DNA from 2 places in the Acidovorax lacteus genome. Region 2 is predicted to be linked to the other one. Evidence: predicted binding sites of a transcription regulator. Region 2 holds the regulator's gene; the other holds the start of a gene.

The links. Region 2 encodes FliA, which starts transcription of late flagellar genes. Its sites were predicted from a motif close to CTAAAGTTTNNNNNNNNNNNGCCGNTA; they were not measured.
Region 1: a site for FliA is predicted at 2,470-2,496, ahead of ABD866_RS14565 (flagellinolysin). Genes of this name have one in related genera too.

What each region holds. Positions count from the first base shown of each region.
Region 1 covers NZ_BAABEX010000029.1:372,334-382,707, reverse strand. The annotation lists gene ABD866_RS14580 (response regulator transcription factor) at 1-475, shown strand, start outside; gene ABD866_RS14575 (sensor histidine kinase) at 472-1,920, shown strand; gene ABD866_RS14570 (RNA-binding S4 domain-containing protein) at 1,926-2,351, shown strand; gene ABD866_RS14565 (flagellinolysin) at 2,586-4,286, shown strand; tRNA gene ABD866_RS14560 (tRNA-Ser) at 4,431-4,523, opposite strand; gene tilS (tRNA lysidine(34) synthetase TilS) at 4,790-5,773, opposite strand; gene ABD866_RS14550 (methyl-accepting chemotaxis protein) at 5,890-7,749, opposite strand; gene ABD866_RS14545 (acetyl-CoA carboxylase carboxyltransferase subunit alpha) at 7,925-8,902, opposite strand; gene ABD866_RS14540 (DNA-3-methyladenine glycosylase family protein) at 8,975-9,664, opposite strand; gene cysS (cysteine--tRNA ligase) at 9,716-10,374, opposite strand, start outside.
Region 2 covers NZ_BAABEX010000001.1:115,729-126,102, forward strand. The annotation lists gene ABD866_RS00580 (flagellar basal body P-ring protein FlgI) at 1-37, opposite strand, end outside; gene ABD866_RS00585 (flagellar basal body L-ring protein FlgH) at 504-1,220, opposite strand; gene flgG (flagellar basal-body rod protein FlgG) at 1,264-2,046, opposite strand; gene flgF (flagellar basal-body rod protein FlgF) at 2,078-2,818, opposite strand; gene flgE (flagellar hook protein FlgE) at 2,889-4,166, opposite strand; gene ABD866_RS00605 (flagellar hook assembly protein FlgD) at 4,198-4,851, opposite strand; gene flgC (flagellar basal body rod protein FlgC) at 4,870-5,274, opposite strand; gene ABD866_RS00615 (flagellar basal body rod protein FlgB) at 5,312-5,833, opposite strand; gene flgA (flagellar basal body P-ring formation chaperone FlgA) at 6,064-6,909, shown strand; gene flgM (flagellar biosynthesis anti-sigma factor FlgM) at 7,000-7,326, shown strand; gene ABD866_RS00630 (hypothetical protein) at 7,361-7,729, shown strand; gene ABD866_RS00635 (RNA polymerase sigma factor FliA) at 7,925-8,638, opposite strand; gene ABD866_RS00640 (MinD/ParA family ATP-binding protein) at 8,643-9,425, opposite strand; gene flhF (flagellar biosynthesis GTPase FlhF) at 9,418-10,374, opposite strand, start outside.

The DNA.
Region 1 (10,374 bases), on a different contig from region 2:
CACGCCGGTGCTCATCCTCACGGCGCGCGGTACCGTGGGCGACCGCGTGCTCGGGCTCAATGCGGGTGCCGACGACTACCTGGCCAAGCCGTTCGATCTGGACGAACTGGAGGCCCGTCTGCGCGCACTGGTGCGTCGTAGCAGTGCGTCCGAACCACGCTCTGCGGCAGAGAGCATGCTGCAGATCGGATCGATTCGTTATGACAAAGGCAGCGGTGCCATCTACTGCGACGGCACCATCATGGAGCTCACACCGCGCGAGCTGGCGCTGATGCACGCGCTGCTGGCGCAACCTGGCCACGCTGTTGCCAAGGAGCGGTTGTACGAGCTGGTGTTTCCGGGTCAGCTGGATGTGCAGTACGAAGCCATCGAAGTCGTGGTGTATCGCCTGCGCAAAAAACTGCAGGGCACAGGCCTGACCCTGATGACCCTGCGTGGCCTGGGCTACCTGCTGCGCGCGGACGAAACCCCATGAACCCTGCGGCCATGCGCCCACGCCCGCCGACAGCCTCGCTGCGGCGTCGGCTGCTGGCCGGCATCCTGCTGCCGGTGCTGGTGTTCATCGGTTTCAACACCTGGAGCGACTATGGCCAGACGCTCGCCTCGCTGAACACCGCCTACGACCGCACGCTGCTGGCATCGGCCAAGAGCATTGGCGAGCAACTGGATGTGCAGGGGTACGACCACGCCGCGCAGCTGCGGGCCATCGTGCCGTACTCGGCCCTGGAGGCTTTTGAAGCCGACAACCAGAGCCGCATGTTCTACCGTGTCTCCACGCTCGACGGCCAGGTGATCTCTGGATTTTCCGAGCTGCCCTTCTGGCAGGGGCGCATCCCCGACCGGCCGCCGTATGCAGCACTCGTCGATTTCTACGACGACACCTTCCGCCAGCGCCCGGTGCGTGTGGCCGTGCTGCTGCAGCCCGTGGCCAGCGCCCGGGGCCGCGGCATGGCGGTCATCCAGGTGGCCGAGACGCTGGAGGTGCGCGAAGCCCTGGCCTTGCAAACCTTGCGCAACACGCTGCTGCGCCAGGCGGTGCTGGTGCTGGTGATTGCGGTCACGGTGGTGTTCGTGGTGCAGCGCGCCACCCGGCCCGTGCGCGACCTGAGCCGCCAGCTACAAGCCCGCCGCGAAGGAGACCTGAGCCCGATCGCCGCCCCCGAAGCGCCGCGCGAGTTGCAGCCGCTGATCCTGGCCACCAACGAAGTGATGCAGCGCCTGCGGCATCTGCTGCGCCACCAGAAGCGCTTTGTGCGCGATGCGTCGCACCAGCTGCGCACCCCACTGGCAGTGCTCAAAACCCAGGTGCAATCGGCACGCCGGGGCGATGTGCCGCCCGAGCAGGCGCTGCGCGAGATTGGCGACACCGTAAACCGCGCCACCCAGCTGGCCAACCAGATGCTGGCGCTTGCCAAGGTCGAGCAACTGCGCCAACAGGCCGCGCCCCAAAGCACACGGTTCGACGACGTGCTCCGCAGCGTATCGCTGGAGCTGTCGCCCCTGATTGCCCAGCGGGATCTGGACTTCGGCATTCACACGGAGCCTGCGCTGGTGCAGGCACACGACTGGATGCTGCGCGAACTCTCGCGCAATCTGCTGCACAACGCCATACGCCACGCACCGGAGGGCAGCGAGCTGACCGTGGACCTGCGAAGCGACGGGCGGCATGCGGCCCTGACGATCAGCGACTGCGGCCCGGGCATCGACGCAGAATTGGCCGCACGGCTTTTCCAGCCGTTCTCGGCAGGCGACGTGCGCACGGGCAGCGGCCTGGGCCTTGCCATCTGCCATGAGATCGTGGCGGCACTGGGCGGCAGCATCCAGTTGCTCAACCGCGAAGAACACGGGCGAAGGCTCGGCCTGGACGCGGTGGTCCGGCTGCCCCTGACGGACGCCACGGCCACTGCGGCGGCACAATAGTCGGCATGAACGCTTCCGATTCGATGCGGCTGGACAAATGGCTCTGGTGCGCGCGTTTCTACAAGACACGCAGTCTGGCTGCCGAAGAGATTGGCAAGGGCCGGGTGACGGTGAATGGCCAGCTTTCCAAGCCCGCGCGCGATTTGCGCTGCGGCGACACCGTGGTCTTGCGACAGGGCCCGGTGGAGCGCACCGTGGTGGTGCAGGGCCTGAGCGCACAGCGCGGCCCGGCTCCGGTGGCCCAACAGCTGTACGCCGAAACGGCCGACAGCCTGGCGGAGCGCCAGCGGCAGGCAGAGCTGCGGCGCCTGGCACCGGAGCCCGCCAGCGCAATCGCCCAGGGGAGACCGACCAAGCGCGACCGGCGCGACATTGAACGCGCCCGCACCACAGGCTGGGGCGACCGCTGGAGCGCCTCACTCGAACCCTGATTGCGCGAGGACCACGGCCCTCCGGCCTGTGCAAACGTTGGAGGGTCAATCCACCTGCTTGCATGCATGCACCGCAAGGCATGAGGCCATCGCAGCACCTCCCGCTCGTTAAAAACCCCCAAAGTTTGACCAGATCTTGCCGATAAGGCTTCCAAGCGGCCTTGCTTCAGGGTCTGCGATGGCCCGGCTCTGCTCCCAGAGGCCGGGGTGTGCTGCACTTTTGGCGAGCGTTCCATGGCCCTGTCCGTGCAAAGCAACGTCGCATCGCTGCAGGCCCGGCGACAGCTGGACCTGGCGCAAAGCGCGCTTGGCACATCCTTGCAGCGGCTGTCGTCCGGTCTGCGCATCAACAGCGCCCGGGACGACGCCGCGGGCATGGCCATCTCGGAGCGGTTTACCAGCCAAATAAGGGGCCTCAACCAGGCGGCGCGCAACGCCAACGACGGGCTATCGATGGTGCAGACCGCCGAGGGCGCGCTGGGCAGCGTCACCGCCAACCTGCAGCGCATTCGCGAACTGGCGGTCCAGGCAGCCAACGGCAGCAACAGCGCATCGGACCGAAGAGCGCTTCAGGCCGAGGTGGGGCAGCTTGCGGCCGAGATTGAGCGCACGGCCTCCACGACCGAGTTCAACGGCATGCGCCTGTTCAGCTCTGGCTCTGCCAGCGCTGTGGGCGATCCGACCAAGCTGGCAGTGTTTGACGGTCTGACCAGCGTGGGCAGCTGGCTGGAAAACAGCGAACAACTGATCCGCGACTTCTATGGACTGCGAGGCGATGGCGCAGCCCTGGACATTCGCCTCAGCGGCTTCAGCGACGGGGCGGGCAATGTGGCCGCCTATGTGCAGTACACCGGTACCGACGGACAAGGCCGTGGCCTGAATCTCGTGCTGCAGATCGACCTGGCGGACTTTTCGCCCCCCAACCTGCCCGACGGAGGCTCGCCGCCCTACTACGCCGACCGGATCATTGCGCACGAGATGGTGCACGCCGTGCTGGCCCGCACCACCAATGTGGCCGCCCTGCCAGCGGCGTTCAACGAAGGTTTGGCGGAATTCATCCACGGCGCAGATGAGCGTCTGCGTGCCGACACCGCCAACGGCACCAACGTGGCCGGCATCCTGGCGGCCTACAACGCGGACGATGTGAGCGGCAGCGCTGGCTATTCGGGCGGGTACGCTGCCGTACGTTACATGCACAGTCGCATCAAAGAGGCTGGCGGCAACGGCATCAAAGATGTACTGGGCTACATGAGCCAGGTACCAGGCGCTACGCTGGACCAGGCCCTGGCCAATGCGTCGGCTGGTGCTTTCACTGGCAAGGCGGACTTCGATACACAGTTCAATGCCAATGCGGCGGCGTTTGTCGCAGCGATGGATCTCACCAACGCCGACACCGGAGCGATCGGAGGTGCCGATGTGGACGGCGGCCCGGTACGCACCGCCACCAGCACCATTGCCAATGCGGGAACGCGCTCCGGCCCCAATGCGCTGGACGGGTTTGATGAACGCTTCGAGGCCATTCCCACCGCCGGGGGTGCCACCCAGACGCTGGCCTTGCAAGTGGGCGCCAACGCGGGGCAGACGCTGGACGTGAGCACCGGGGCCATCAACCTGACGGCCCTGAACCTGCGCGAAACGCTGGACCTGACCAAGTCGCCCGCACAGGCCATCGTGGCCGTTGATCGGGCCCTGGAGTACGTGAGCGCGCAACGCGCCACCTTGGGCGCCCAAGCCTCACGACTGGAGTCGGCCATCGCCAACCTGCAGATCAGCAGCGAAACCGGCGCGGCCAGCCGCGCGCGCATCGTCGATGCCGACTTTGCAACGGAAACCGCGAGCCTGGCGCGCCAGCAGATCCTGCAACAGGCCGCCACGGCCATGGTGGCCCAGGCCAGCCAGTTGCCCCGCGGTGCGCTGGCGCTGCTGCGCCTCTGAGCAGACGTCCAACCTGACGCAGCGGGTCCGCTCGTTGCACGCCCAGCCTGAAGACGCAATCCTCGGCTACCGCTCGTGAGAGACGATCTGCGGGGCGCGCAGGCCCCAAAAAGAAAAACGCGCCACGAGGGCGCGTTTGTGTTTTGGCGGAAACGGAGGGATTCGAACCCTCGATGAGGCTCTACACCCCATACTCCCTTAGCAGGGGAGCACCTTCGGCCACTCGGTCACGTTTCCGTAGCTCGCTATTATGCCCGATTTTTCCGGGCTTTCGCCGGTGCCCAGGGGGGTTGCGGCTGTGGCGCGGCAGAGCGTTCAAAGCGCCGTCCAGTCCGTCTGGGCGGCCGGTGCCCTTGAGCGCACGGCCGCTGCAAGCCGCACCCTACGGGCACGCACGAGGCTTCACGCCCAAGAGGCGCGCATCCGACGCCGAAGACCGCGCATCCGGGCTTTATTGCGACCTCTGCAGGTACTGAGCATGGGCGCGCTCAGCGGCACGGCGCTCAAACCTCCGACCAGACGAGCACAGGTCCTTCGCGATGCACATAGCCTCGCCCCACCTTGAGATGGATGCGGTGCCCGCGTGTGGTGCAGGCGACGATCTGCGCCACAAGCGCGGCCAGCTGCGCTTCTGAAGGCGTGGTGGCGTGTTGTACGCGCAGCCAGCAGCGCAGCACATTGGCTTGCCGTGGCGCACTCAGCGCCTGCAGCCCCGCGATGGCAGGCGGAACGCCCAGCTTGGTCAGGTCGGCCTGTGCGAGCTCGTCCAGTAGTTGGGCCGCTTCGGCCGCGTGCCGGGCCGACCGCGCCATCGTCTCGCGCATGACGGGAAACGCCGCATACAACGTAGGCAGCACCTGATGGCGGATTCGATTGCGCGTGAAGCGCAGCTGCGCGTTGCTCGGATCTTCGATCCAGGACTGGCGCTGGGCCGTGAGCCAGTCGCGCACCACCGCGCCCGGCACGTTCAGCAGCGGCCGGTACCAGGAGATGCCCGCGCGCTGCCAGTGCGCCGGCATGGCGGCCAGGCCCGCCACACCGGCACCGCGGGACAGTGCCAGCAACACGGTTTCGACCTGGTCATCGGCATGCTGCGCGATTGCTACTGATTTGATAGCAAACTTTGAAGCACTGTCAAGCACAAGCCTATCAAAAGCCTGGTATCTCGCGCGGCGTGCGGCGGCTTCAGGACTCTCTCCAGGGGCGTGTTGCGCCGCCACGCGCTGTACCACCAGGGGCACGTTCATCTGCTCACAGAGCTGGCGGCAGTGCGCCTCAAAGGCATCGGCCGCCGCCTGCAGGCCGTGGTGCACATGCAGCGCCTGCACCTGACCGGGCCATCGCCGTGCACAGGCCAGCAACAGGGCCGTGGAGTCTGCTCCTCCGCTCAGGCCTACCAGCAGCGGGAGAGGGGGATCAAAGGCCTCAAGCGCTTCGTCGAAGGCACGCGTGGATGGGCCGCTCTGCGCTCCCTGCTTCCTGGTCATCGGCCTCGCCCCTGATCGCGCACCTGCATACACGCATTATCGGGCGCACCTGCTGGTACGCCCGGGCACACCACGCACCGCCTGCCGAACAGCAGGAGGCGCCGTGCGAACCAGGTTCAGGGCGCAGGCAGGCGAGCAGCGTGGCCACCACCGCGGGCGGCACTGCCTTCTTCCGACAGGCGGAAGGTGCCGACCACTTCGGACAAACGCACCGATTGGTCCTTCAGGCTTTGTGCTGCGGCAGCGCTTTCTTCGACCAGAGCGGCATTCTGCTGTGTCATCTGGTCGAGCTGCGCCACCGCCTGCCCCACCTCAGCAATGCTGGTGCTCTGCTCGTTGGTCGAAGCCGAGATTTCGGCCATGATGCGCGTCACGCGCTCCACCGACATGACGATATCGGTCATGGTCGTGCCGGCGTCGTGCACGAGGCGTGAGCCGTTTTCCACCTGCTCGACCGAGCTGACGATCAGGCTCTTGATCTCACGGGCCGCCTCGGCGCTGCGCTGCGCAAGGCTTCGCACCTCGCCGGCCACCACAGCAAAGCCACGGCCCTGCTCGCCTGCGCGGGCCGCTTCCACGGCCGCGTTCAGCGCCAGGATGTTGGTCTGGAAGGCAATGCCATCAATCACACCGATGATGTCCGAAATCTTGCGCGAGGCCGCGTTGATCTGGTCCATGGTGGTGACCACGTTGCCCACCACGGTGCCTCCGTGCTCGGCCACGGCCGAAGCCTGGGCCACGAGTTGATTGGCCTGCCGGGCCGCGTCGGCGTTGTGCCGCACGGTGTCGGTGAGCTGCTGCATCGAGGCCGACGTTTCCTCCAGGCTGGACGCAGCCATCTCGGTGCGGCTGCTCAGGTCGTGGTTGCCAGTCGCGATCTCCTCGGCTGCCAGGCGCACCGATTGGCTGGCATCGCGAATCTGTGCCAGCACATTCGAGAGCTTGCCGGCGAAGTTGTTGAAGCTGTGTGCGATCTGAGCCAACTCGTCCTCGCCCTGCGCATCGATGCGCCGCGACAAGTCTCCGTCGCCCTCACCGATGTCATGCATGGCGTCTCGTACCAACGTCAGGCGGCGCAGGCGCTGGGTGAGGATGCCCCCGAGCAGTACGACCGTCACGCCCAGCACCACGATGCTAGACACCACCGATGTCACCAGCATCGAACGGATCGGGGCGAGCGCCTCGGACTCGTCCAGCGCCACCACCAGCATCCAGGTGGTGCCTGCAATGGGCACCACAGTCAGCAGGCGCTGACGGCCGTCGATCTCGACGGGCAGCATCGCATTGCCCTTGGAGGCGGCTGCCAGCTTTTCCGACGACAGATCCTTGGACAGCTCTGTCAGTGGCTTGAGGGTCAGCGCGGCATTCGGGTGGGCGATGATCTTCCCATCGCTGGACGCCATAAAACCGAAACTTTGCGGAGTCGGCTTGACGGTGGCAACCGTGGCGACCACAGCGTCCATGTAGACATCACCCGCTGCCACGCCCTTGAGAGCGCTGCCAGCGCCCACTGGCGTGGCAAAGGTGACCACCAGCTTGCCATCCGAGGCAGAAATGTAGGGCGGCGTGATGACCGACGTCCCCGCAGCGGCCGCCTGCTTGTACCAGGGACGCGCCGTAGGGTCGTAATCAGGGGGCAGATTCCGAGTTTCAGAGAAGATGTACTTCTTGTCTGCGAAGCCGAAGTACACCGTAGAGAACTTGCCAGCGTCTCGCAGGATCGCCAGGGTCTTGACGGGGTCGGGCTCCTCAAAGGCGGCGGTGGACGCCGCAATGATCATGGCCTTGGCACGCCCCCACTCCTCGATGGTTTCCACGTGGCTCTTGGCTGTTGCCAGGCTTTCATCTGTCAGGTTCGCACGGGCTTGGCCACTGGCCACCCAAAAATTGACGACTGTCAGAACCATCAGGCCCAGCACCAGGCAGGCCGTGGAAAGCACCAGGATCTGCCCCTTGAGAGACTTGAGCATGGACATGCAGCACTCCTTCATAGACCGGGATCGGACGATCAGCCCATGCTACAACTGGTTGCAATAAGCGCGCCAGAGCGACTAACCCTGCCCCAAGACAGACGTTGGCTATCAACGACAACGGCCCCGAGGGGCCGTTGGTGACTGCGCAGAAACAAGACCCTCGGGCGGGCCGGGGCAATCAGCGCCCGTCCGCCTTGGTGTCGGTGAAGCGTCCGTAGCTCTGCAGACGTTCGTAGCGGCGGTCGAGCAGTTCCTTGGGTTTGAGATCGGACACTTGGCGGAAAGCATCTCCGAGCGCGCGCTTGAGAAACGCCGCCATTTGCTTGTGGTCGCGGTGGGCACCGCCCACGGGCTCGTTCACGATCTTGTCCACCAGCCCCAGCGCCTTGAGTCGGTGCGCCGTGATACCGAGGGCGTCGGCGGCTTCCTGGGCCTTGTCGCTGGTCTTCCAGAGGATGGACGCGCAGCCCTCCGGACTGATCACGGAATACACCGAGTACTGCAGCATCAGCACCTGGTCGGCCACGCTGATGGCCAGCGCGCCGCCCGAGCCACCTTCGCCGATGATGGTGGTGATGATGGGCACTTCGAGCTGCGCCATCTCGAAGATGTTGCGGCCGATGGCTTCGGACTGACCACGCTCTTCCGCATCAATGCCGGGAAACGCACCGGGGGTGTCCACGAAGGTGAACACCGGCAGCCTGAACTTCTCGGCCGTCTTCATCAGCCGCAGGGCCTTGCGGTAGCCCTCGGGACGCGTCATACCAAAGTTGCGCGCGGTACGCTCCTTGGTATCGCGCCCCTTTTGGTGACCGACCACCATGCAGGCATGGCCGTTGAAGCGGGCCAGACCGCCCACGATGGACAGGTCATCGGAAAAGTGCCGATCACCGTGCATCTCCACAAAATCGCTGAAGATCTCGCGCACGTAGTCCAGCGTGTACGGGCGCTCCGCATGGCGTGCGATCTTGGTGATCTGCCAGGGCGAGAGGTCGCTGTAGATGTCCTTGGTCAGCTGCAGGCTTTTCTTGCTGAGCTGGTCGATCTCTTCCGAGATGTCTACCGCGCTTTCGGTCTGCACGTAGCGCAGTTCTTCGATTTTGGCTTCGAGTTCGGCAATCGGCTGCTCGAAGTCCAGAAATGTCTTTTTCGCCAACTTGTTCTCCTTGTTCCGCAGGGCGTCAGGGGTGGCAGGTGCTCGCGCCAGCGGCCCTGCACGTCCTGAAGGTCAGTACGTGACCGGCAGCGGATCGAGCGACCGCCAAATATACCAAGTCGCCACACTGCACCAGGGCTTCCAGGCCTCGGCCACCTCGCGCGCATCGCTGCGGCTGACCGGGTCTCCCGAGAAGTAATTCTGGCTGATGCCGTTGATCAGCCCCACATCGTCCAGGGGCAGCACATTCGGGCGCATCAGATGGAAGATCAGAAACATCTCCGCCGTCCATCGGCCAATCCCCCGGATGGCCACCAGTTCCTGGATGATGGCCTCGTCGTCCATGGACGCCCAATCCATCACATGCAGACGGCCATCGTCAAAGTGCAGCGCCAAGTCGACGAGGTAGTCCACCTTGCGCGCCGACAGGCCCGCGGCGCGCATGTCGTCCACCTTGAGCCGCAGCAAGGCCGCCGGCTGCACCACCGGCAGCAGCAGGCTGAAGCGATCCCACACCGTCTGGGCCGCCTTCACCGAAATCTGCTGTCCGACAATGCTTCGCGCCAGCGTGACAAAGGCATCGCCCCGCGTCTGCAGCCGCGCATCACCGAACTGAGGGATCAGGCGCTTCATCACCCGGTCCTTGCGCATCAGGTGCTTGCAGGCGTCGGCCCAGTAGGCAGGCGTTGCCGCTTCGCCTGGAGTAGCGCCGATGGCAGCGGGCGCGGCCGCTGGAGTCGCGCTTTTCTTAGCAGGAGCCATGTATGCCTTCGGCGTTCGATGCGGTGCGCGCGGGCTGTGCCGAGCGCGGGGTCACTGCGCAGCCTCCCAGGTGGTGCCTGCCGCCGAGTCCTTGAGCACGATGCCACGGGCCAGCAGTTCCTGCCGAATACGGTCCGCCTCTGCGTAGTTCTTGGCCGCTTTGGCGGCCGCACGGGCTGCAATCTGTGCCGCGATCTCAGATTCGTCCAGCGCGGTCGCGCCGGCACGCAAGAAGGCCTTGGGCTCGCCCTGCAGGATGCCCAGGCAAGCGCCCAGCGCGCGCAGCAGCCCCGACGATTGCGGTGACCGCGTCTTGTTCACCTCGCTCGCCAGATCAAACAAAACCGCCATGGCTTCAGGGGTGCCAAAGTCTTCGTCCATGGCCGCCTGGAAACGTGCGGCATACGGGTCGGTCCAATCAATGGCCGCGAGCGGCGCTGGCGGCACCAGATCAAGCGCCGTGTAGAGGCGCTTCAAGGCCTGCCGAGCATCGTCCAGATGCGCATCGCTGTAGTTGAGCGGGCTGCGGTAGTGAGCCCGCACGATGAAGAAGCGCACCGTTTCGGCGTCGTACTTCGCCAGCACGTCGCGGATGGTGAAGAAGTTGCCGAGCGACTTGCTCATCTTCTCGTTGTCCACGCGCACAAAACCGTTGTGCATCCAGAACCGCGCCAAAGGCTGTCCGTTGGCGCCTTCGCTCTGGGCGATCT
Region 2 (10,374 bases):
TGGCGGGCGCCCAAGAGGGGGTGCGCGGGTTTTCCATGCCTTGCATTGTGAAAGCCCGTGGCCGGAACTAAACCCCGAAAAGACGGCGCTTCCGGCCCTTTTTGCGCGGGGCGTCGGGGTGGACATGAGGGGCGTGTGCCCCGCATGACCGGCGGTGCTCGGCCGCCGTATCGGGCCCCAAGAATCGAGTGCCAAAATGCTTGCTCGTGCTTATCAATCAAGCATAAGCAGCTATAAAAATAATAGCAAATGAAATGATGCCGCTCGCACCGCTGGCAGTGCGGGCCGTGCGGGCCGTGCCCCGCGTGCCGCGCCCGGGCTGGGCGCAGCCGTGGGAAGGTGCTGCACAACGCCCCCCGGTCTGCGCTGGCATGGCCTTGGGCGGTTCACCGTGCTGCTTCTCTTGCCAATCGCCGCGCTGCAGGCTGGTGGGCTGCAGCCACCGCCTCGTGGGCCCGTCGGTTGCGCACACGCGCATCCTTGAGAGGCGCGTGCAGCGCTTTTTAGAACGGCGTGATGGTGTTGAAGAACCGTCCGAGCCAGCCCATGGCCTGGGCTTCGTTCTGCGCCCCCCGGCCGCGGGACATCACGCGCACGTTGGCGACCTGGGTGGAGTTGACGACGCTGCCCGGCTGCAGCGAGCGCGGGTCCACCGTGCCCGCAAAGCGCAGCACGTCCACGTTCTGGTTCACGCCGATCTGCTTCTCGCCGGTGATGACCAGGTGGCCGTTGGGCAGCACATCGACCACGGTGGTGGTGATGGTGCCCTGGAAGGTGTTGGCGCTCTCCGTGCCGCCCTTGCCCTCGAAGGTGTTGGAGGAGTTCGCGCCCAGCTTGGTCTTGTTGGTGAACGCCGTCCCCACGAAAGGCAGCGCCGAAATGCCGCCCGACACTTCCGAGGTGCGGTCCACCGACGACGAAGACTTCTGGCTGGCCGTGATGTTTTCGACGATCTGCACGGTGACGGTGTCGCCGATCAGGCGGGCGCGCCGGTCCTCGAAGCTCGGGCGGTAGCTGGCCGCCTGGAACAGGCTGCCATTGTTGGTGGGCACCGGGCGTGGCACCACCGTGAGCTGCGGGGGCGTGGTGGCGGGCATGTCCACCGGCGGTGGGGGCGACATGGTGGCGCAGCCCGAAGCCAGCACGGCAGCAGCCAGTGCGGCTGCGGCGCGGGCCGGGCGCTGCAGCCAGAACAGGGTGGGGGCGACGAGGAAGCGCATGGCGAACTCCGCGAAACGGTGCAAGAACGGGAACGTGCCGGGGTCAGAGCTGGCTGAGCTTGGCCAGCATCTGGTCGGAGGTCTGGATGGCCTTGGAATTCATCTCGTAGGCGCGCTGCGCCTGGATCATGGTGACCAGCTCTTCCACCACGTTCACGTTGGATGTCTCCAGAAAGCCCTGTTTGATGAAGCCCAGGCCGTTGGTGCCCGGCGTGCCCTGCTGCGGCTGGCCCGAGGCGGCCGACTCGCGGAACAGGTTCTGCCCGATGGGCTCCAGTCCGGCCGGGTTCACGAACGTGGCCATGGCCAGGTTGCCCAGCGGCTGCGGCGCGGTGGCCGGGGGCACGATGGCGGTGACCGCGCCATCAGGGCCGATCATGACCTTGGTGGCGCCATTGGGCACGGTGATGCCGTTGTTCACCGGCATGCCGTTGGAGGTGACCATGCGCCCCTGGGCGTCGAGCTGGAACGAGCCGTCGCGCGTGTAGCCGATGGTGCCGTCGGGCATGGTCACTTCGAAGAAGCCGTTGCCGTTGATGGCCACGTCCAGGCTGTTCTTCGACTCTTGCAGCGAGCCCTGCACGAAGTTGCGGCTGGTGGCCACGGTGCGCACGCCCAGGCCGAGGTGCAGGCCGGTGGGCAGCTGGTTCTGCTCGGTCGCGTTGGCGCCCACCTGGCGCAGGTTCTGGTAGATCAGGTCTTCGAACACCGCGTTGTTGCGCTTGTAGCCGGTGGTCGAGACGTTGGCCAGGTTGTGCGAGATCACGTCCAGTTGCGTCTGCTGGGCGGACATGCCGGTCTTGGCGATCCAGAGCGAGTTGATCATGGCGGTTCCTTTCGGGCAGCGGGCAGCGCCGTCAGCCGTTGATGTTCAACAGCCGCGAGGCCGTCTTGTCGTTGGTTTCGGTCGTCTGCAGCAGGCGCATCTGCTGCTCGAACTGGCGCGATGCCGCGATCATTCCGACCATGCTGGCCACGGGGTTCACGTTCGAGCCTTCCAGCGCCCCGGCCAGCATGCGGGCGTTGGCGTCGTTCGGCATGGGGGCGCCGGTGGTGGTGCGGAACAGCCCGTCGTCGCCGCGCCGCAGCGGGTCTTCCGGTGTGGGCGTGGCCAGCTTCAGGCGGCCCACCGCGGCCGGGGGCTGGCCCGGCTGTTTGGCGGTGAGCGTGCCGTCCGAGCCCATGGTGATCTCGGCATTGGGCGGCACGTCGATGGGCGCACCGCCGTCTGATAGCACCGTGAGCCCGGTGCTCGTGACCAGCTGCCCCGCAGGCGAGACCTGGAACGAGCCCATGCGCGTGTAGGCCTCCACGCCGTCAAGCCCCTGCACGGCAAACCAGGCATTGCCCGCGGCCATGGCATCCAGGTTGCGGCCGGTGCGCTGCACAGGGCCGGGTGTGTCGAGATAGCCAGAGGTGGCTTCGAGCGCGAACACGCGCGTCTTGGAGCCATCGCCCTGGATCGGCACCGAGCGGAACGAGGCCATCTCGGCGCGAAAGCCGTTGGTGGAAGCGTTGGCCAGGTTGTTGGCCAGCACCGCCTGCCGGTGGGCGGCGGCGTTGGCCCCGGTCATCGCGGTGTAGATCAGGCGGTCCATGGCAAGGTCTTTCGGTGAGGGGCCCTAAAGCGCCTGCGCCTGTGGCGCAGATGCTCGCTGGGCCGGGGTTTCAGCGCAGGTTCACGAGGGTGGACATGACCTGGTCCTGGGTCTTGATGGTCTGCGCATTGGCCTGGTAGGTGCGCTGCGCGGTCATCATGTTCACCAGCTCGGCCGTGAGGTCCACGTTCGAGTCTTCCAGCGCCCCGGAGCGCAGCGAGCCGAAGTTGCCGTCGGTGGCCGTGCCGCGCACCGGCTGGCCCGATTCGAAGGTTTCGACCCAGTTGTTGCCGCCCACGGCGGCCAGGCCCTGCGTGTTGCGGAAGCTCGACAGCGCGAGCTGGCCTTCCGAACGGGTGACGCCGTTGGAGTAGCGCGTCATGATCATCCCGTTGTTCTCGATGTTGATGCCGGTGAGCTGGCCGGCGGTGTAGCCGTCCTGCGTGAGGTTGGACACGGCAAACTTGGTGCCGAACTGGGTCACCTTGTCCAGGTTGATATCGACATTGAAGGCCGGCAGACCGTTGGGGTTGGGGGGGCTGGGCGTGACCGACAGCGTGAGCAGGTGTTCGGTGCCCGGCGGCGTGGGGGCCGGGTTGACGATGGCGCCGCTGTTGTCGAAGGTGATCTGCCCGACCGGCGTGGCCACCACAGGCGGTGTGGCCGTCGGGTCGTCCAGCTGGTCGTACACGTCCCAGGTGTTGTTGCCGTTCTTCTCGAAATACAGGCTGACCGGCTTGGCCACGCCTTGGCTGTCGTACACGTTGATCGAGGTGCCGTAGGTGGTGCGCGGCGTGGCGGGAATGGGCGGCGTGGCCGCCGGGTCGCCCGCAGCGTCGGGTGCGCGGGCGTCCAGGTTGAAGGCGGCAAAGATTTTTGACGTCTGCTTGGCCGGAATGGGCTCAGCGGTCGGGAACACCATGGGCACGGGCTCGGTGCTGGTGCGCTGGCCCGTCACAGGGTCGACGCTGTAGCCCATCACCTTCGCGCCATCGTTGGTGACCATGTTGCCCACCTTGTCGAGCTTGAAGTTACCGGCGCGCGTGTAGGCGGGCGTGCCGTCGGGCAGTGTGAGCGTGAAGAAGCCGTTGCCGTTGATGGCCACGTCCAGGCTGTTGCCGGTGATGGTCAGGTTGCCCTGCGTGAACTGCTGGGCGATGTTGGACACCTCGACCCCGATGCCCGCGTTGCTGCCGCCGGACTGTCCGATGGCCGATGCCACCATTTCGGCAAACTCGGCCCGCGAGGACTTGAAGCCCACGGTGTTCGAGTTGGCAATGTTGTGGCCGATCACGTCCAGGTTCTTGCTGGCGGCGTTCAGGCCCGAGAGTCCTTGTTGGAAGCCCATGGTGCGCTCCTTGCAATGGCAGGGGTTGGAATCAGAGAATGGCCTTGACCTGGGCGTAGCCCACGGTCGCGCCGGTGTCGAGGGTCAGGCTCAGGTTGCCGTTGTCGGCGCCCGCGGCCACCACGCGGGAGGCCTGCAGAGGGGTGGACGCCACAGCCGTCGAGCCGTTCTGCGCTGTGACGCGGAAGCGCAGCTGCGAGGCGTCGCCCTTGTACTGGCTGGCGTCCCATTCGAATGCGTGACGTCCACCGTTGCGGCTGCCCATGTCCACCGTGCCCACGACCTGGCCGGTGGGCGAAAGCACTTCCACCTTCACATCGCCAGCCGATCCGGCCAGTTCGAACATGCCCTTGCCTACCTTGTCGGTGACCTGCACACGGTTGCCTTCGGTGACCACCGAACGGCCCACCATCGACGCGCCTTGCAGCACCTGCATGGCGCCGAACTGCGCGGCCATGCCCTGCATGGTCTGGTTGAGCTGCTGGATGCCCGTGACCGTGTTGATCTGCGCCATCTGCGAGGTCATCTGCGCGTTGTCCAGCGGGTTCATCGGGTCCTGGTTGTTGAGCTGTGCGACCAGCAGCTTCAGAAAGCGGTCTTGCGCGGCTGCGGGATCGGTGGCGGCGTCGGCCTTGCTGCTGGTCGATTCCGTCACCGACGAACTGTTGATTGGGCTGAGAAACATGGGAGCTCCTTGTGGCGCTTACTGGCCCATCTGCAGGGTCTTGAGCAGCAGCGTCTTGGCCGTGTTCATGACCTCGACGTTGTTCTGGTACGAGCGCGAGGCGGAGATCATGTTGACCATCTCCTCCACGGCGTTCACGTTCGAATGGGTGATGTAGCCCTGCGCATCGGCCAGCGGGTGATTGGGGTCGTGCACGCGCCGCCCGGGGGCATCGCTCTCTTTGATGTCGGTGACCTTGACGCCGGCCACGCCCTCGGGGCCCATGGCCTGTGCACGGAATACGAGCTGGCGGGCCTTGTACGGCTGACCGTCGGGCCCGGCCACAGCGTCCACGTTGGCCAGGTTGCTGGCCACTACGTTCAGGCGCTGAGACTGTGCGCTGATCGCGCTGCCGGAGACATTGAAGATGGAAAACATCGACATGGGAACCTCGCTGTGCGGTGGGTGTCAGCCGGGCCGGTCACTGGCCCTGAATGGCGCTGAGCATCGTGCGCACGTTGCCGTTGATGAAGCGCAGCGTGGCCTCGTAGCGCACGGAGTTGTCGGTGAACGCAGCGCGTTCGCGGTCCAGATCGACGGAGTTGTTGTCGAGCGCTGGCTGCGTCTGCAGCGAATACTTGGGGCGGGGCAAACCGTCTTCGGGTGGCGTGATGGCGTCCGGGTGCGTGGCCGACAGCGACAGGTGCCGACTGCTGCCGTACTGGCCGTTGCGGGCCTCGCGCGTCACGCCGCTAAGGCCCAGGCCGGATGCCGTGCTGCGGGGAGCGGTGAGCGCCTCGGGTTTGAGGGCGCTGGCACTCTCCGGCATGAGTGGTTGTTGGCCTGTTGCTTCCCGCAATGCATCGGCAAATTTGAAGTCCCGCGCCACATAACCCGGGGTGTCGGCATTGGCGATGTTGCTGGCGAGCGCGCGCTGGCGCTCGGCACGCAGCACCAGCGCGTTGCCGTGGAAATCCAGTCGTTGTGTCAGCTTGTCCAGCATAGGAACCTCATCGGGTCTCGTGGGCCGTGGCGCCTGTCGGGGCAGGCTTTGCGGCGTGTGCTGATTGTCAAAGTGGGGCTGTTTTCCTAAAGCGCGAAGAACATGGGTTTCGGTCCGCACTTCGGCGGTTTCGGTGCGCACCGCGCGCCTACAGTGCAAGCGTCCCCCAATCCCGCAGGCGGCCTGCCATCGCAGCCTGGCCTGGCGGGATTGCCGAGAGGAGCCTCACCATGACCCTTGCAACCTTCTGCGCGCTCTGGAGCCGGCCTGCGGCAGTGGCGGCGGCCGCACTGGCCGTGCTGTCCACTGCCGCACAGGCGCAGGCGTTTCAGTCGGGCGCGGCCCCGGCGACCACGCCTCTGTCTGCGGGCGCGCCCGTACTGCTGGCGGCTGCGCCGGCCACCTCGGTCTCACCCCCTGCGGCAACCTCCCAGGCCGGAGCCGACTGGGCTGCGGTGACCCAGCGCTGGCTGGATGCCGCGCTCCAGCAGCGCGACGGCGGCGCTGCGCTGCCGTTGCGCATGGAGGTGAGCGTGGGCCACCTGGATCCTCGGCTGCGTCTGGCGCCTTGCAACCGCGTCGAGCCCTACCTGCCCGCTGGCACCCGCTTGTGGGGACGCACCCGGCTGGGTCTGCGCTGTGCCGAGGGCGGCACGCCTTGGAATGTCTTTTTGCCCGTGACGGTCAAGGCCTTCGGACCGGCGTGGGTGCTCACGCGCAACGTGCCGCCGGGCACCGTGCTGACGGCCGCTGACGCGCAGGAAATGGAAATCGACTGGGCGGCCGACAACTCGCCGGTGGTGGCGCAACCGGAGCAGTGGGTGGGGCAGGTGGCCTCCCGCGCATTGGCGGCCGGGCAGCCCTTGCGCCAGTCGATGGTACGCGCGCCCAGCGTGTTCCGCACAGGGGCTCAGGTTCGGGTGATGGCCCAGGGGCCTGGCTTTGTCGTGGCAGGGGCAGGGCAGGCGCTGTCCGACGGCGGTGTCGGGCAGACAGTGCGCGTCAGAATGGACAATGGTCGCGTTGTCTCTGGTATTGTGAGTGATTCTGGGACAGTAGACGTCCGTGTTCCATGACAGGGGCAGCAGAAATGGCTAAAGTCTTCTCGGAATGGGTCGAAACCATTGCTACGGTGCTCCGGACTTCCCGGGGTGGTGGAGAGAGCGATGAAGATAGGTCAAACCCCGGATCTCCCGGGCGCACTAGGCCCAGCGGCCCAGGCCAAGCAACCGGCCAAGCCCGCTGCGGCGGCTGCCGACGAGGCGGCCAAGGCGGCACCCGCCAAGGTGGCGGCCGCCGGTGTGCCCGTCACCATGTCCAGTTCCCTGAAAGCGCTGGACACCTCGTCCCGTGCTTCGGGCGACTTCGACGCGGGCCGCGTCAAAGCGGTCAAGGACGCGATCGACAAGGGCGAATTTTCGGTGGACGCCGAAGCCATTGCCGACAAACTGCTGGCGAACGCCCAAGAAATCTTCTCCCGCTCGCGCGGCTGAACACGGTCCCGGCTGACCAAGGCCGGCTGCTGCCATGACACTGCACGACATCCTCTCCACCGTCGAGCAGCATGTGGCCAAAGCAGGCGATTCTCTGGTAGCCGGGGACGTCCATGCGCTGGAAACGGCCTCGACCGCGCTGCGCGACGTTGCACAACACCTCGCCCCCCATCTGGCCGCCTTGCACGATGCGCTGGCAACCGATGCGTTGCTGCGCCAGCGCTGGCAGGCCTTGAGTCTGCGCCTCGCAGCGGTTCGCGACGGCCTGGCCCGCCTCTCTGTGCTGGCCGACCGGCAAGTGACGGCGCTCGTGCCAGAGGCCCGGCGCGACCCGACGTACGGCCAGTCGATCGGCAGCCGAGCACCTTCGGCAGCAGCCCGTCTCTACCGTGCTGCCGGGTGAGGGCGGCCGCACATCCTGCGGTGTTCCACGGCCTGCTCGGCATACGCTGGGGTGGATATCCCGTTGAACAGACGGCGTACTTCGCCGTGTAGCGGCGGTTGCGCATACACCTGGGTGCGCACCTGAATCCGTGCGCAGCGCGGGGTGGGCCCGCTGTAAGGCCTGTTGAGAAACTGGCGTACCGGGTCTGTGCGCTTAGTGTGAGCGCATCTTGGCGCGCAGCCGCGCAATCGACTGGCTGTGCAGCTGGCACACCCTTGATTCGGTGACGCCGAGCACCGCTGCGATCTCCTTGAGATTCATGTCGTGCTCGTAGTACATGCCCATGATGTGCTGCTCGCGCTCTGGCAGGCTCTTGATGGCCGCCACCAGCGAGTCGCGCAGCCTTTGGTCGCGCAGCATCTCCAGAGGGTCGGCGGCGTTGTCTGCCACATGCCGGTCGAGGAAGCCATCGTCCTCATCGCCATGGGTCATGTCTTCCAGATAGACCAGCTGCGTGCCCCGCACCTTGCCCAGGAGGCTCTGGTAGTCCGCCAGGCTCATGCCCATTTCGGCGGCGATCTCGGATTCCAGCGGACTGCGGCCCAGACGCTGCTCCAGCCGGTGGACGGCCTGCTCGATGTCTTTTTGACTCTTGCGGGAGCTGCGCGACATCCAGTCGCCCTCTCGCAACTCGTCGAGCATGGCACCGCGGATGCGCTGGGTGGCAAACGTCTCAAACTGCACACCCTGCGTGGCTTCATAGCGCGACAGGGCATCGGCCAGACCCATCATGCCCACCTGGATCAGGTCATCCAGTTCGACGTTGGGCGGCAGCTTCGCGATTATGTGGTGCGCGATCCGACGCACCAGCGGCACGTGCTGGCGGATCATCGCGTCCCGATCAAGCTGGCCTTTGGCGGTGTACATCAGATCAATGACTCCGGGCAAACGGCACCTCCGCAATGGGCGGGGCTTGCACAGACGTGCCGATGGTGCCTGCGTTTTCCAGCAGTTGCAAGGCCAGGCGCTGAACATCCGGCATAGCGTCCGGATTCAGGGTGGCCGTCCGCACGGGCACGCCCAGATGGCGTTGTGTGCACTGCTGCAAGTTTTGGAGGGTCGCGTGGGCGGCGTGGCGAGACCGTGCGCTGTCGTCGGGTACGACGGCGACCACAGAGCCCACGGTGCCCGCTTCGAGCGCCAGCTGCTTCAGATTGCGGTAGGCATCGATCACGCCCGCTTTGTCGGGTGTGGTGAGCACCAGGGGCTGGGCCGCCGTGGCGGCCAGCAGCGGGGCCAGCACCGACGCCGGCGCCAGCAGCACCAGCATGCCGTAGGCGCGGAAGTATTCACACAGGTCGGCCAAGGGGGGGCGCACCACATGCCGCGCCTTGCGCCCAAGCCGGTGCAGGCCCCGCGCGGCAGGGATCACGGCCAGGGAGGAAGCAATCTCGCCGAGGTCTAGGCTCACCCCTTCCTTCCAGGGCGCCTGGCGCAGCAGGTGCTCAAGACCCGGGGAGCGGTCTGATTCCAGGGTGGTGCCGTCCAGCACCACCACCGGATAGCCCTGGCGTTGCCACTGGGCACACAGTTGCCACAACGCCTCGAGGTTGCGCGGCCGGTCGTCCTGGCTGGCGACTGCCAGCAGGCGCAGCTGCGCCTGCGGCATGAAGCTCAGGAGGCTGGCGCCCTGGTGCAGGCTTGCGTCAAGCATCCACCAGCCCCCGTTCGCCCACCGAGTCGACGGCGTTCGAGAAGAAGAAATTCAGGTCGCTGGCCTTGGGGTCGTAGGCCGACTTGGCCGGGGCCCGCATCGACGTCGCAATGAGCTGGTGGGCGTCGGCTTGCTCCCAGTCTTCGGGCACGCGCTGGCCATTGGTCACGCCGCGCAGCACCATCTGGTGGCGAATCAGTGCATCCAGGGCGGGTCCCAGCTTCACCGCCTCGTCCACCTTGGACAGGATGGCTTGCTGCGATCCCGATGTCTTGAACGCGGTGAGCACGTCGTCCAGCGTGTCGCCATGGCAGCCGGCGTTGAGCACCAGCAGGCGATGGACATGCGGAAGGTCGAGCACGTCGAGCATGTCGCGCTTGCGCGGATCGCGCGGAGCGACACCCGTGGTGTCGATCAGCACCATTTTCTTGCCCGACAGCAGCCCCAGAAGATCCTGCAGTGCCGCACGGTCGTGGGCCTGGTGGGCCACGATGCCCAGCATGCGGCCGTAGGTGCGCAACTGTTCGTGTGCGCCCACACGGTAGGTGTCGAGTGTGATCAGGCCCACACTGCCCGGGCCATGAATGCGCGCGCAGTGCGCTGCAAGCTTGGCCGTGGTGGTGGTTTTGCCCACGCCGGTGGAACCGACGAGTGCGTAGATGCCGCCTTCTTCGTACAGCGGCGGAGCATCGGCGTCCGTGCGGAGATTGCGCTCCAGCACATCCATGAGCCAGCGCACCGACTCTGCGGCACCCAGATCCTCGGGCATGCGTTCCAGCACGGCCCGGGCCAGGGCAGGGGAGTAGCCCGCTCGGATCATTTTGAGCATGAGGTTGGACTGGATCGGGTTCTGCTTGGCCTGACCCAGCCAGGCCAGGGTGTTGAAGCGCTCCTCAATCAGTTCCTTGACCGCATGGAGCTCGCTCATGAGCGATGCCTGCTGTGCCAT